DNA from 3 places in the Synechococcus sp. GEYO genome. Region 1 is predicted to be linked to each of the others. Evidence: predicted binding sites of a transcription regulator. Region 1 holds the regulator's gene; each other region holds the start of a gene.

Region 1 (4,587 bases):
TTCTTGTGAAATCCGACTACAGGTTGGAAGCCGGTGGTGACTACAGCTTCACTGTGCGGGCCCGTTTCTGAGTGGGGCGGGACCAGGCCAAAGGATCTTGCGGCCGAGCTCCGATTCAAGAATCACCAGGGCTGCAACGGCATCCAGTTCGCTGGGGGGCAGCAGCAGGCCTCGGGGCATCAATCGCCGCCATCCTGTTGGGGGCCATAGCTGCCAGTAGCGCTTGCGTGCCTGAAGTGTGGTGCCGCGCTCATCCACCACTCTGACGGGAAGATCTTCAGGAAGCTGGTGTCTCAAGCTGTTGCTGGCTGTGCCATTCCCCAGCATCAAGCATTCAATCGGTGCGTCCTGCCTCCAGCACTGGAGGGTGTCCAGCACCGATTCGGTTGCCACAACGTGCCCTTCGATAACGCAGTCTCTGGTGCAATCGACAAGGACCAGGCCGCACTTGTTGCGCCCTGGGTCAACCGAGACGATCCGGTTCATGGACTCTCTTCCTCAAGCGTGGATGTTGGGCGCAGTGGGCGGCTTGGACGCAGCTCGATGGCAATGGGATCAGCGGTTTCACTACGCCGCACCGCAATTGCCTCGAGATCAACCCGTCCACCGCTGCGCTTGGTCAGCTCCCGAGCGAGCCTGTTGACGGCGTTGGTATCAAATTGAAGGCCTTGACTCAGGGACCCTCTTCGTCGCACCTCCGACAGAGTCGACGCCAGCAGAAGGTTGATGAGGTTTCGCACCGCTTCTGGATTCGTGTCCTGGCTGGCAAGAGTGGTTTTGGCCAGAACTTCTCCCTCAATGGTGATGGCCACATTGGGACGTACATCCGGGAAGGCGTACACCACGCTCTCACCGCGCAACACATTGGCCGCTGAGCGCAGTAGCACCACCCAGGTGCCAGGCTTTCGGATGGCTTGTTCCAGCCTTTCAATGTCCTGGCGGGGTACGAGGATGATCTGACGATCAGGAGCCTGTTCGGGCAGAACCTTCTGAAAAGCCTGCAGATTGGCTTCCCGCAGCACCTGGTCAATCACTTGCCGGGCTTGATCAGGACGATCCAGCTTGAGCGTGACAGTGGCCAGCGGCTGGCCACTGCTGATGGCCACATCTCCACGTCGCAGCGCTATCAGGTTCTTCTCCAATTGCTGGAGCTCCGCTTCGCCTGAGCTGATGCGTTGACGCACTGCTCGAAGTTCATCATCCGTGCGTTGGATTTCCGCATCGCGGTTGCGCACGTCCTGGCTGAGTCTCTGCCGTTCTGCCTCAAGTCGGCGTGTCTGCTCCTGAAGGGGTTGAAGTGTGCTGCGCAGCTCCCCGGCTCGTGCCTGCGCATCCGCCAGGATCTTTCTGGCTTTGATTTCATCGGCCCGAGCCTCTTCGAGTTGCTGCCGTGCCTTGCGCTGAGCCTTGCGGCTTCCCTTCAGGTCTGAGCGGCTGCTGCGCAGGCGGGCTTCGAGGTCATTGAGTTCAAACAGACCAACGCGCAGCTGGCGGCTCACCAGCAGCATCAGCCCAAGCGACAAGGCACTAATCAGGCTCCCCGTGAGCACAGTGATCACCACCGCGGTTTGACGTGGGCGAAGACCGAAAAGGCTCAGCCGGGCTTTGCCGACCCTCGAACCCAGTCGGTCACCAAGAGTGGAGAGCACGCCCCCGAGGATCAGCAGGGAAAGCAGCAGCAGCCAGCCGGTCACGATGCGTCAAACATGCGGCAGGCCGCTGAGGTGCTGCCCATCTTCACCTGTCGCGGGGTTAACTGAAACGTTTGGCTAGTGCAATCGGATCCAGAACAGTGATCTTCTTGCGGTCAATTTCGACCAGCCCTGAATTGCGTAGATCGCCAAGTAGACGCGTGATCGTGACACGCGTGGATCCGATCGCTTCAGCGATGGCCTGATGAGACAAACGCAGGTCAATGGTGATGCCCTGGGGGCCAGGCATCCCGAAGTCTCTGCAGAGGACAAGCAGAAAACTCACCAACCGGGAGGACATGTCCCGGTGCGTGAGGGTTTCAATCATCGTCTCGGTCTGCAGAATTCGGCTGGAGAGACCCTGAAGTAAAAGCAATCCCACGCTGGTGTTCGCTTCGATCGCCTGGCGTACAGAGCTCGCTGGGGCTGTCACCATTTCCACTCTGGTGAAGGCCACGGAGTGATAAAACCGATCGGAGCGATGTCCGGTGAGCAGTGAGAGAACGCCAAACAGGCTGTTTTCTCTCAGCAGGGCAACGGTGATCTCTTCACCCGACTCATAAACCCTCGATAAACGCACAGCTCCTCGTCGGATCAGATAGACGCGCTCGGCCGGGTCTCCTGGGAAAAAGATGGTCTTGTTCCGTTCCACCATTTCGGTGCTGGCACCTTCCAGATCACGGATCACTTCCAGCAGGGTGCGGCTGGCAGGGTTGGGCGCATTGGTCAGGCTTGTTTCTGCAGAACGCCCAGGCTGGGGAGCAGTCCGACTAAAGCCGCGCATTACTTCGGCCATGACCAACGCATCAATGCGGGGAAGTTAAGGAGCGATGCGCGGTCACCCTGTAGCAACGAACACGGTTCTCCTGGCTCAGTCTTCATGGAGCGCATCCAGCTGTGCAGCCATGAGCTGCGTCAACCCTGGTTCGGCAAGGTCCAGAAGGCTGTTGAGCTGCTGGCGACTGAATGGTGCACCTTCGGCAGTGCCCTGCAACTCCAATAGGTCGCCGGAGTTGTTCATCACCACATTGAGATCCACATCTGCCCGACTGTCTTCGCTGTAGTCCAAGTCCAGCAGAGCATGCCCCTCGATCAGTCCCACAGAGACAGCCGCCACCTGGTTGATGACCGGATGAGTGCTGATGCGACCTTGTGCAACCAACCGCTCGCAGGCCTTTTGCAGGGCGAGCCATGCCCCCGTAATCGCTGCAGTCCGTGTTCCCGCATCCGCCTGAATCACATCGCAGTCGATCAGCAGGGTGTTCTCACCCAACGCCTTCATGTCGATTGCCGCGCGAAGACTGCGGCCGATCAGGCGCTGGATCTCCTGGGTACGTCCTGACAGTTTCATCAGTTCCCTGCGCTGGCGATCAGGGGTGGATCCCGGCAGCAGGCGATATTCAGCGCTGAGCCATCCCAGGCCCTGATCCCGTCGCCAGCGCGGGACGCCTTCTTCATGGCAGACGCTGCAGAGCACGGTGGTGCGTCCGGTGTGCACTATCACAGAGCTCAGAGCGAAGCCCATGGGATCCCAGTCGATCGAGAAGGACCTGAGGTCGGCGGGTTGGCGGCCATCGTTGCGCTGGGTCTCGTTCATGGGGAACCGGATCGGGATCTTGAGCCTGCCAGTTGGCGTAGAGACACCAGGGATGGTGTCAAAGGGATTGTGATTTGCGCTTTCGCCGCTAGATTCAAATTCCGCTGGGTCGATTCGATTCCAGTCACATGGAAGCGACCGAGATGACCGCCAGCCTGAGCCCAAGCCATCGACCCCGCCAGCAGAGCGGTGCCGATCATCGGGTTCTGAACCGTGCGGGTTTGCATCCTCTGCCATCGCTCCAGCCACAGCAGCCCCTGCATCTGGTGGCTCCAGAAGGGCAGTTGCATGTGCATACCGCCCCTTATCGAGGAAGTTTCGGGACAGTTTTGAGTCAAGCCTTGCGTTCTGCTGGGCTTGGTAGTCGTGTTGCAGTGATGCAGTTCCTCAAAGGTGGTGTGGCTCAGGGCCCTAATGCGGCGATCACTCTTTGCGATCGCATGGTCTGGATGAGACCTGCTGTGATGGGATGTCTTTCGGATCAGGCCAGCTCAGCAGACCCCACAACTGTGGATGCTGTCCAAGCGGTCTGGCAGATCTGTCGTCGCCACCTGGCTAGCGGCGATCTTGATCAGTTGGTTTTGGATGAACTTGGCTTGGCCATAGATCTCGGCTACCTCAACGAATCTGAGGTTCGTGAAGGCCTGGATGCACGTCCTGGTTCCATGGATGTGATCATCACAGGACCGTCGATTCCGGACTCTCTCATGGGATTAGCCGACCAAGTGACGGAACTGCGCAAAGGTTTCTGATGCTCAAAAATGACCGTTGGATCACTGAACAGGCTGCCGCTGGCATGCTCGAACCCTTCCAGAAAGGGTTGATTCGCCATCTCGACCCTGAGCAGAAGCTGGCACCTGTGCTCAGCTTCGGATGTTCCTCATATGGCTACGACCTGCGGTTGTCGCCTCAGGAATTTCTGATCTTCAAGCATGTTCCTGGAACTGTGATGAACCCCAAGCGGTTCAATCCTGGAAACCTTGAACCAACCGAGCTTCACCATGATGACGATGGTGACTATTTCATCCTTCCCGCTCATTCCTACGGCCTGGGAGTGGCTCTTGAAAAGATGAAAGTTCCGCCGAACATCACCGTGATCTGCCTTGGTAAGAGCACCTATGCGCGGCTAGGCATCATTGTGAACACCACACCGGCTGAAGCCAGCTGGGAAGGGCATCTCACGCTTGAATTCAGTAACAGTTCAGGAGCTGACTGCCGCATCTATGCCAATGAAGGCATCTGCCAGCTGTTGTTCTTTGAAGGCGATCCCTGCGACACCACTTACAGCGATCGGCAGGG
Region 2 (4,587 bases), on a different contig from region 1:
TCTCTGGGAACGGCTTTCAAAATCACGACGTGCTCCTTTGGAGCCCGAATGGCTGGGGGAGGTTTACTCTCCCAGCTTTTCAGTTGAGCTACGCCGTGCGCTCTGCGAAAAACTTGGAATGCTGGCTGAACAAGGCTGGCCAATCATTGAACAATTGATTCAGCAGCATGGAGCACTTCCCGATCTTGTGCTGGCAGCTGGACTGTGCCACCAGCAAGCAGCGAGAGACTGGCTGCTTGATCAACTCAAAAACAGCTCCGAATTAGCTGAACTCAACCTGTGCATCCTTGAGGCTTTGTCTTGCTGGGGTGCAGATGTTCCAGAACATGTGGTGAAGGAGTGTTTGCATCACCCCGGACAACATCATCGCTTGGCGGGATTGCAGTTAGTGGGTTTCCGCGCTCATAGCCTGAGCGACGAGGAATTACTCAAGTTGTGCACTGAACCCCTCAACGATTTCCGCGATCCAGTGGTGATCGCCACGATTCGGGTGTTGCAACGCAGGGATGGGGCGGTGATCAGTGAACGCCTATCGAATCTGTGCAAAACCGGATCCGACGATGTCGCTGCTGCTGCGTTCCGTGCCCTTGGCTGCATCGCAACTCCGATCAGTCAACGTTGGCTAAAAGAGCTGAGCCAAACGCTCAGCAGTGAATCACGCAAACAATTGGCCTGCCAACAATTGCAACAGCAATTTCGAACCTGAGCAAACAAAAGCCCGACAAATGTCGGGCTTAAAACTTTATTGCATGACTTCAGTGAAAACCAAAAAGTGAAATCACCACTTTTTGTAGGGCAAAAACTTTCCGCACATCGTAATCTGAACCCGATCACCCTTCGGATCTTCAATTTTGTCCACATCCAGGGTGAAATCGATAGCACTCATGATTCCATCTCCAAACTTTTCCTGAATCACATCCTTCAGGGGCATGCCATACACCTGCATGATCTCGTAAAAGCGATAGATCAGGGGATCGGTTGGAATCACAGGCTCAAGACTGCCTTTGGTCGGAAACTCCTGAATCGCAGCTGTGATTGCGGGGTCCAACGACAGTAAGGACGCCAGCTTCTCCGCCTCATCGGCAGAGGCTGTGGCCTGTCCATAGAACAGAGAAGCAATCCACACCTCATCAAGCCCAAGAGCCGCCTCAAGATCCGCGAAACTCATCCCTTTCGCCTTTTTGGCAGCCATCAACGAGGCGGTCAATGTGGAGGGCGATGGGGCCGCCAATGATGGCGTGGACATGGGCGAAACAGTCATAAACAATACTGAAATCGAAAAAGAGACTGTCGCGCCTTGCAGCAGAAAACAGCTACAAAGGCAACCAAAACCAAAACCTATTTTGGATGCATTGACTACATCTCGATCGATTCAGAACTGCTCTATTGAATTCGCTGATCGTGTGATCGATGAACACTCTTTTTCGCACACTCGCGACACTGCTGAATCACCAGAATCACAACTCAAGCGTCACCACAAGTTTGGTACTTGAGCGTCTCTATTACGCCGATGGGCGCCATAACCCCAGCCATCCTCAACATGGACGGTTCGAAGGGCTCTCGATGCTTACGTGAAGCGATCGGTAGCAATCGCTACCCCTGAAAGTGACCTCGCTGCAGAACACTGCATGAAGCGTTGGTAAGGCCCTTGACAAGCACTGTCGGCACTGGCCGCGAGCGCTTTAAACAGCACCTACGCAAAGTCGGTAGCGGCGAACACACCAGCAAAGGCTTGAGTCGAGAGGAAGCTGCCGATGCTTTGGCACTCATGCTCAGGGAGGAGGCCACGCCGGCACAAATTGGCGCTTTCCTGATTGCGCACCGCATACGCCGGCCGGAGCCCCAAGAGCTCACCGGCATGCTCGACACCTATCGATCGATGGGGCCCGTTGTTCACAGCCCTGCCGATCAGAGAAGACCGCTCTGCTTCGGCATGCCATTTGACGGTCGGACCAGAACTGCGCCCATCTACCCACTCACCAGCCTTGTGCTGGTGGCTTGCGGTCAACCGGTCGTGCTGCAGGGGGGTGACCGCATGCCGATCAAATACGGCATCACAGCCATCGATCTGTTCCGCCTTCTGGATCTGAATCTGGGTGGAATGCCCCTGAGCACTGTTCAGGAAGGATTCAACACACATGGCTTCGCGCTCATTCATCAACCGGATCATTTCGCGATCGCGGAAACACTGATTCATTACCGGGAAGAACTGGGAAAACGGCCTCCCGTGGCCAGCCTCGAGCTCCTATGGACGGCCCACCAGGGAGACCACCTTCTGGTGAGTGGGTTTGTGCACCCACCAACCGAAAGCCGGGCCTGGGAAGCGCTCAGACTTGCAGGCGAAACCGACCTGCTCACTGTGAAAGGCCTGGAAGGAGGAACAGATCTTCCCATCGGTCGGGCCTGCATCACAGCCCGTGTCCGCGATGGTCAGGCTGAACGTCTGATCCTTCACCCCCGCGATCACGGATGCCACAACGCAGACGTGGAGTGGTCGTCGGAGAGCACCTGGAAGAGCCAGGCCCTCGAAGCGCTCAGCAACCGTGGTCCCCTCAGCGAAGCTCTGCGCTGGAATGCGGGTGCCTACCTCTGGAATGCTGGCCTGAGCGAGAGTCTTGACTCGGGGATTGAGCGGGCGACCACAGTGCTGGAACAGGGTCGGGCCCTTGATCAGCTTGATCAGCTACGCAGCTTGCCCAGTGCTTTGTGCATCCGATAGCGCTCAAAGGGCACTCCAGCGATCGTGATCGTTTCCGGAGCAACCAGGCTCCAGCCATAGCGCTCAAACAACGGACGACTGAACTGACTGGCTTCGGTGCGCAGAAATCTGACGCCATCCGCGATCGCATCGGCTTCAAGTCTCTCTAGTAGCGCTTTGCCGTGGCCCTGACGTGCCGCACGGCCCCGGCAATAGAGAAGAGCAAGCCGGTCCTGCGGGTAACGCATCGCAAAAGCGGCATCCTCACCACTGATCCAGCCGGAACCCTGCTTCAGGGTTTGATCCAGCACACCCGGCAACCAGGCGAGTGCTGCCCAGGACTTCACCTGCTGATCCGAATACAACTGTGGAGCCTGACTCTCGATGGCATCGGCATAGATCTCCCGGAGAAGAATCTCGTCATCTGGAACGATCAAACGCAGGACCATGGCCAGTGCCTATGGGAATGTGAGTCTCACCTGCCCAGCGGCTGCCTTGCAGCAACCACGTGTCCCCACTCTGCTCAGCGCCTTTCTGACGCTGCTCAATGACCGACTCAGCGAAAGCATCGTCTTCCCATTGCTGCCATTCCTACTGGCGAGCTTCAACGCCGATGGGCGCACACTGGGTCTGCTAGCCGGCAGCTACGCACTCGCGCAGTTTGCTGCCACACCCCTAATCGGAGCCCTCAGTGATCGCTTCGGCCGCCGGCCCGTGATCGCCACCTGCGTTGCAGGCTCGGTACTGGGTCTGGGCCTGTTCGCCCTTACCGTGAGCATGGACTGGCCCAAGGGCGCCACTTTGCCGCTGATGCTGCTGTTCGGCGCTCGCCTCATCGATGGTGTGAGCGGCGGAACCGCAGCCACCGCTGGAGCAGTGCTGGCTGATATCACTCCCGAGGAACAACGGGCACGCGCTTTCGGCTTGATCGGGGTGGCCTTTGGTCTCGGCTTCATCATCGGACCGTTCGTGGGAGGACAGCTAGCCCGCATCAACGTGACCGTGCCGATCTGGGTGGCCACCGGTTTCGCCCTGTTCAACCTGCTGGTGGTGCTGGGTTTGCTTCCGGAGACCCATCCCCGCTCGGCGCGCCAAGCCATGCCGCGCAAACGAGACCTCAACCCCTTCGCCCAGATCGCCAAGGTGATTGGCAACCCCGCTGTCGGGCGACTCTGTCTCAGCTTCTTCCTGTTCTTTCTGGCCTTCAACGGCTTCACCGCCATCCTGGTGCTCTATTTCAAACAGCGCTTCAACTGGGGGCCAGAGCTCGCCACAACCGCCTTCCTAATTGTGGGCGTGGTGGCCACCGTGGTGCAGGGAGGCCTGATCGGTCCCCTCGTGAAACAACTCGGAGAATGGAAACTGACCCTGATCGGTCTGGGCTTGGTGATCCTTGGATGCCTGCTGATTCCCTCAACATCACCTCAACAGGCTCAGATCGGCGTGTTCAGTTCCGTGGCCATCCTCGCCACCGGAACAGGCCTGGTCACCCCGAGCCTGCGCAGTCTTGTGTCGCGCCGCCTCGACTCGGAGGGACAGGGCACGGCATTGGGCAGCCTTCAGGCACTGCAGAGCCTGGGGAGTTTCCTGGGACCACCTCTGGCCGGACTCAGCTACGACCTGTTGGGACAGATCAGTCCCTTCGTTGGCAGTGCCTGTCTGCTGATCATGGTGATGCTGCTGGTGGGAGGCAGCCCGCTGCCCTCCAGGTCGCAATGACGCAACCAGCTGCAGAACATCAAAAAACCTGCAGTCCGGCCTCTGAACGATTGCTACGTTTCGCGAGTCGGTTCATGCACATCTGGTCACCCGATGAGTGACAACGCTCTCTCCACCGACCTCTATATCAACCGAGAGCTCAGCTGGATTGCCTTCAATGAGCGCGTGCT
Region 3 (4,587 bases), on a different contig from region 1:
CCTGCACCTTCCATCCGGTAAGGACCCCGATGAATTTCTCAAGGAGCATGGCGCTGGTGACTATCGGGCTCTGCTGGACCAGGCGCCGCTCTGGCTCGACTGGCAGATCGAACAGGTCCTTGAGGGAAGGGATCTCAGTAAGGCAGATCAGTTTCAACGTTCGGTGGCTTCGCTGGTTGCGTTGCTGGGCAAGCTTCCCCAATCCGCCATCCGCACCCACTACATCCAGCAGGTGGCCGAGCGCCTCAGCGGTGGGCAGGGCCGTCTGGCTTTACAGCTTGAAGACGATCTCCGCCAGCAGGTTCAAGGTCAGCGCTGGCACGGCCGCTCCAGCCGACATGAGAAGGCTGGCGAAGCTTCCCAGCGTGAACGTTCAGAAGCTGAGATCCTTCTGCTCTATTTGCATTGCCCGTCCCATCGGGCTGGCATCCGCCAGGAACTGAGGAGTCGGGAGCTCGAGGATTTCGCGCTGCAGCATCATCGTCTGCTCTGGTCTGGCATCACGGATCTAGAGGAAGGCAATCTTGGCAGTGTGCGTCTGGAAGCGATCTGTCGCGGTGAGGATCGCGGCGACGAATTGGCAGACCTCGATCTGCCCCGACTGCTCACGGATCAGCTCCTGCTGGACAACAGTGATCTGGTGACGCGTCTGACGCCACTGCTCGAACCGGATGAATTGCAGCGTGTTGCCTTGGCCCGGCCGATGGATCAGCTGCGTGGAACGGCAGCGATGCTTGAACGTCAGAAGAGCAATAAACGTTGCCGGCATTTGCTGGAAGCCTGGACTGGCCAGCGTCTGCAAACTCTGGAGCGTTGCATTGCCGTCTTAATCGAGCAGGAGAAAGAGGAGCAGTCAGCTCCTGCTGTTGAGATGGAAGTCGATATGGAGCAGCGCATCCACACCATGTTCGATGACCTCAACGCTGAAGCCCTGCGTTTTCAGGAGCTGTATTACACCGAACGTCGACACATCCAACATCTCGATCAACAGCGCTGTGCCGGCTATGCCTCGGACACCAGCTCCGAACCTGCAGCTTCAGTCAACGGTTGAGTTAACGACCCATCCAACCGCCATCCACGACCAATGTCTCTCCATTCACGTAGCGCGAGGCATTACTGGCGAGAAACACCACCGGGCCGCGCAGGTCATCAGGTGATCCCAGGCGACCAGCGGGGATGCGTTCCAGAATCTGCCTGGATCTCAGTGGATCCGACTGCAGCGCTTCGGTCATTTCCGTTTTCACGTATCCGGGTGCAATGGCGTTCACCCTTACGCCGCGTCCAGCCCATTCATTGGCCAGTGAGCGCGTGAGGTTGGCCAGGCCTGCTTTGCTGGCGGCGTAGCTGGCCACATTCAATCCACCCTGATCACTAAGGATCGAGGCGGTGGAAATGATGCTGCCCTTGCCTCGCTCCAGCATCAGCGTTCCGATCCGGCGACTCACTCTGAACTGTGCACTGAGGTTGACTTCCAGCACCGTGTCCCAGAGCTCATCGCTGTGTTTCTCTGCCGGCGCCCGACGCACGATGCCGGCATTGTTCACCAGCACGTCGATGACTGGATGTTGGCTCAGAACCTGTTCGAGCACGCTGTCAACAGCATTGCGGTCGCTGAGGTCGCAGCGAAAACCAGAAAATCGACGGCCACGCTTGCGAATCACGTCTCCCACCTCACTGTTGTCAGGGTTGAGTGAGGCGCTGATTCCAACAATGTCGGCTCCTGCTTCAGCCAGTGCATCCGCCATGGCTTGGCCAATGCCTCTGCGGCATCCCGTGACTAGTGCCACCTGACCATCAAGCCTGAACAGCGAATCCTGCATCGTTCTGCGCGTCCTTTATCCCCATTCTTGAGCGTCTAGGCACTGGGCAGCGGCTCGGGTCGGAGTCATGATCAAAACGGTCGTTCCCCGTGTCCGATGTCTGAATTCTTCGAAGCGTTCTGGCATGGGGAGGGCATCGGTGATGGCGGTGACCTGGAGGAGGCTTTGCAGGCCTATGTGACCGTCAAGCCTGACGACAACGACTGGATTGCGGCCTGTGCAGCGAAGGAGGCGGCTCCCCGGATTGAACGTTTTTCGTCATTCGAGGCTTATCTCGATAACCAGGATCCTCTGGATGTGATTGAGGTTTCACCGCAGATGATTGTGGTGGCGATTGAACAGCTGCCTGTCTGATGTCTCATCCATCCGTTGATTTCGCGGCCAGCGCACCGGTGAACGATCTCTGGCCTGCTCTGGTGGAGCGACTCGGTCTTGAACGATCGCAGCGTGCAGTTCGGCAGGCTTTAGACCTTCAGGCCATGCAGGGCAGTGCTGCAACATTGCCGGTGTTGTTTTGCGAGACCTGTGGCCTGGCTCTGGCCAGTACTGATTTGCTGCGTGAGCAAACTGGATTAAATGGCCATGGCGACAATTTTGTGCTCTTGTTCTCCTCAAGATCCAATGCGGTGCAGTTGGTTTGCCCTGTCTAATCAAAGACCTGAAGCTTTCTAAAAACCAGCTGCTCTCTTGATTGAAAGCCTCAATGGTTAGGGCTCACTGATATAACTGGCGATCGGGGATGGAATGAGCCACTACGGAGATGATTGAACTGTGATTTGATGGCCCGCAAAATTCAACTGCCACTGTCGAAAAGCTCCAGCTCGAGTACAGCGGCCTGGGCGGCCATGACCTTTGCCTCGATTACAGCCTTGGCGGTTTGGGGCTTGGCAAATGCCTATCCCCATATCTGACCAAACCAGTGAAGCTGCCGGTGCAGGGGGAATTGGTCCGTTTTGTATCCACTCGAACGACCAACCCCTTGAGAGTTGTCTTATAAAACGTCTGTAGTAACAGCTACCAACACGTTCACCTCTTTTCGGAGAGGCGCAGTTCGATTCAGGCCAAGGAACGGGGACCTGAACTTGCTTCGAGGAACCATCCATGACAGCTCTTATTTACAGAGGTCAGACCTACACCCCTCAACACACTGCTGTGCAAAAGCAGTGTGTTGAACTCACCTACCGGCGCGAGCACTACAACGCTCGTCGCCAGAAGGCAGCTCGTGAGCTTCACCCCCAGCTTGCTTATCGCGGTGTCTTCTACGCCAGATGATCTAGCGACAATTGATGAGATGCCTCGCTTTGGCGAGGCATTTTTATTGCCCAGCTCTGAATCTGATGCCGCGCTTCGAGTGATCGGACCAAAGAGGAAGGCCGCCCTTCCCGGTGGAAAGACGGCCTAAGTCGCTCGTTTGTGCATTGTTCAACCCATCGCTTGTCGAGAAAGGAAGGGGTCGAAGCTTCTGGCTAGAGGCGCCCTGGGGCCATGCGCTCTAGGTGTCGGGTCGTTGTCTCCGAGGGCACCTAGGGCGGTGCGAGTGGAGCGTCGATTGGCGTGACGTATCTGATGTGTACCTAACCAAACGACCAACCCAGGTTATTGTTGAGACTGTTGGAGCAGGGGCCAGAAGTCAGTCTGCTTCTGCGATCTGCTCAGGTGGAGTGTCGACCAAGCTTGGTTCCTCCGATTGCGTGGCCTCACTCTCCACCCGCAGAGGCGTTTTTGGCATCGGTCGAATCGCGCATTGCCTTGGATGGCAAAACCCCCAATAGTGGAAATGGCTTGCTCAAGCTCAGATGCAGGCCAGATCTGATGCAGCTTCGATCGATGGCAATCCAGTTGCTGGCGACGGTGATGCTTGCATCGCCAGCTCAAACGGCAGCTCCTGAGAGTGTGACCATCAGCGACTGCTACGACGGTGATACCTGCCGAACAACCGATGGCGAGAGGATTCGGCTGGCCTGCATCGATACCCCTGAACTGAGGGGAAAACGGGCTGATCCTGTTCCCGCGAGGGCTGCCCGGGATCACCTTCGCGGGATGGTTGTGGGACGATCCGTCGGGCTTCGACGCATCACGATCGACCGTTATGGCCGGACTGTCGCTGAGCTGTTTGTCGACGAGATGAATGTGCAGTTGGTCATGATTTCCAGTGGATATGCCCGGATCGATTGGCGTTACGCAGACCAATGTTCTTGGGCCTCATGAACAACAAAACTGCGCCGATTCATTCGATTGCTGTTGCACTGCTTGCCGTTGCTGTCATTTTTCTGGCAATCAAAGAACCTCGCTGCGACAACGACATGCCATCAGCAGAAACGACAACTGGTCAGCAGGATTCAATTCAGCGCCCGTCGAGGACTGGACGGCAGCGTGAGCTCCGCAAGTTTTGACCTGCCGAAATTGCACCAACCACTGACTCCGGTCAGGCTGATCCCCCCCCATGCAGTGATCACTGAAGCCTCAAGATTCACTCAGGCAGTGAAAGGGTATTCTGGTCAACCCTAAAGTAGCTTTAATTCTCAATCAATCATTCAAAACAACAACAACTGGCAGCCTTGTTGTTGTTTTGTGAAGCAACTTACATAATCCAACATTGAACGATCGCGAATGCTTCTTTTAGTTCGATCAATCTTAACGGCGGCCATGCCTTTTGGTTATCTTGATTGCCGCTGTTAATATCCAACGGTTTTATCTTGTAAACTGAGGATAGTAAGAATGATTTGTATGGAAGACAAGCTTGCTAATGTCAACACTCAGGCTCTGA

What was found. The regulator NtcA, encoded in region 1, controls nitrogen genes in cyanobacteria. The targets are predictions, from matches to a motif close to GTANCNNNNGNTAC.
Region 2: DXY37_RS06300 (anthranilate phosphoribosyltransferase family protein) is a predicted target of NtcA. The motif match lies at 1,584-1,597, and genes of this name have one in related genera.
Region 3: DXY37_RS07455 (DUF4278 domain-containing protein) is a predicted target of NtcA. The motif match lies at 2,825-2,838, and genes of this name have one in related genera.

The regions. Positions count from the first base shown of each region.
Region 1 covers NZ_UCNL01000013.1:36,405-40,991, reverse strand. Annotated here, with positions in the region: gene DXY37_RS12105 (DUF3146 family protein) at 1-71, shown strand, start outside; gene DXY37_RS12100 (resolvase) at 49-486, opposite strand; gene DXY37_RS12095 (DUF3084 domain-containing protein) at 483-1,694, opposite strand; gene ntcA (global nitrogen regulator NtcA) at 1,753-2,487, opposite strand; gene rph (ribonuclease PH) at 2,563-3,288, opposite strand; gene DXY37_RS12080 (cob(I)yrinic acid a,c-diamide adenosyltransferase) at 3,432-4,040, shown strand; gene dcd (dCTP deaminase) at 4,040-4,587, shown strand, end outside.
Region 2 covers NZ_UCNL01000007.1:246,074-250,660, forward strand. Annotated here, with positions in the region: gene DXY37_RS06285 (HEAT repeat domain-containing protein) at 1-706, shown strand, start outside; gene cynS (cyanase) at 779-1,231, opposite strand; gene DXY37_RS13305 (hypothetical protein) at 1,182-1,493, shown strand; gene DXY37_RS06300 (anthranilate phosphoribosyltransferase family protein) at 1,649-2,719, shown strand; gene DXY37_RS06305 (GNAT family N-acetyltransferase) at 2,680-3,147, opposite strand; gene DXY37_RS06310 (MFS transporter) at 3,146-4,417, shown strand; gene ppk1 (polyphosphate kinase 1) at 4,511-4,587, shown strand, end outside.
Region 3 covers NZ_UCNL01000008.1:65,922-70,508, forward strand. Annotated here, with positions in the region: gene dnaG (DNA primase) at 1-1,051, shown strand, start outside; gene DXY37_RS07440 (SDR family oxidoreductase) at 1,053-1,820, opposite strand; gene DXY37_RS07445 (hypothetical protein) at 1,917-2,174, shown strand; gene DXY37_RS07450 (hypothetical protein) at 2,174-2,470, shown strand; gene DXY37_RS13680 (hypothetical protein) at 2,600-2,731, shown strand; gene DXY37_RS07455 (DUF4278 domain-containing protein) at 2,922-3,092, shown strand; gene DXY37_RS07460 (thermonuclease family protein) at 3,648-4,028, shown strand; gene DXY37_RS13315 (hypothetical protein) at 4,548-4,587, shown strand, end outside.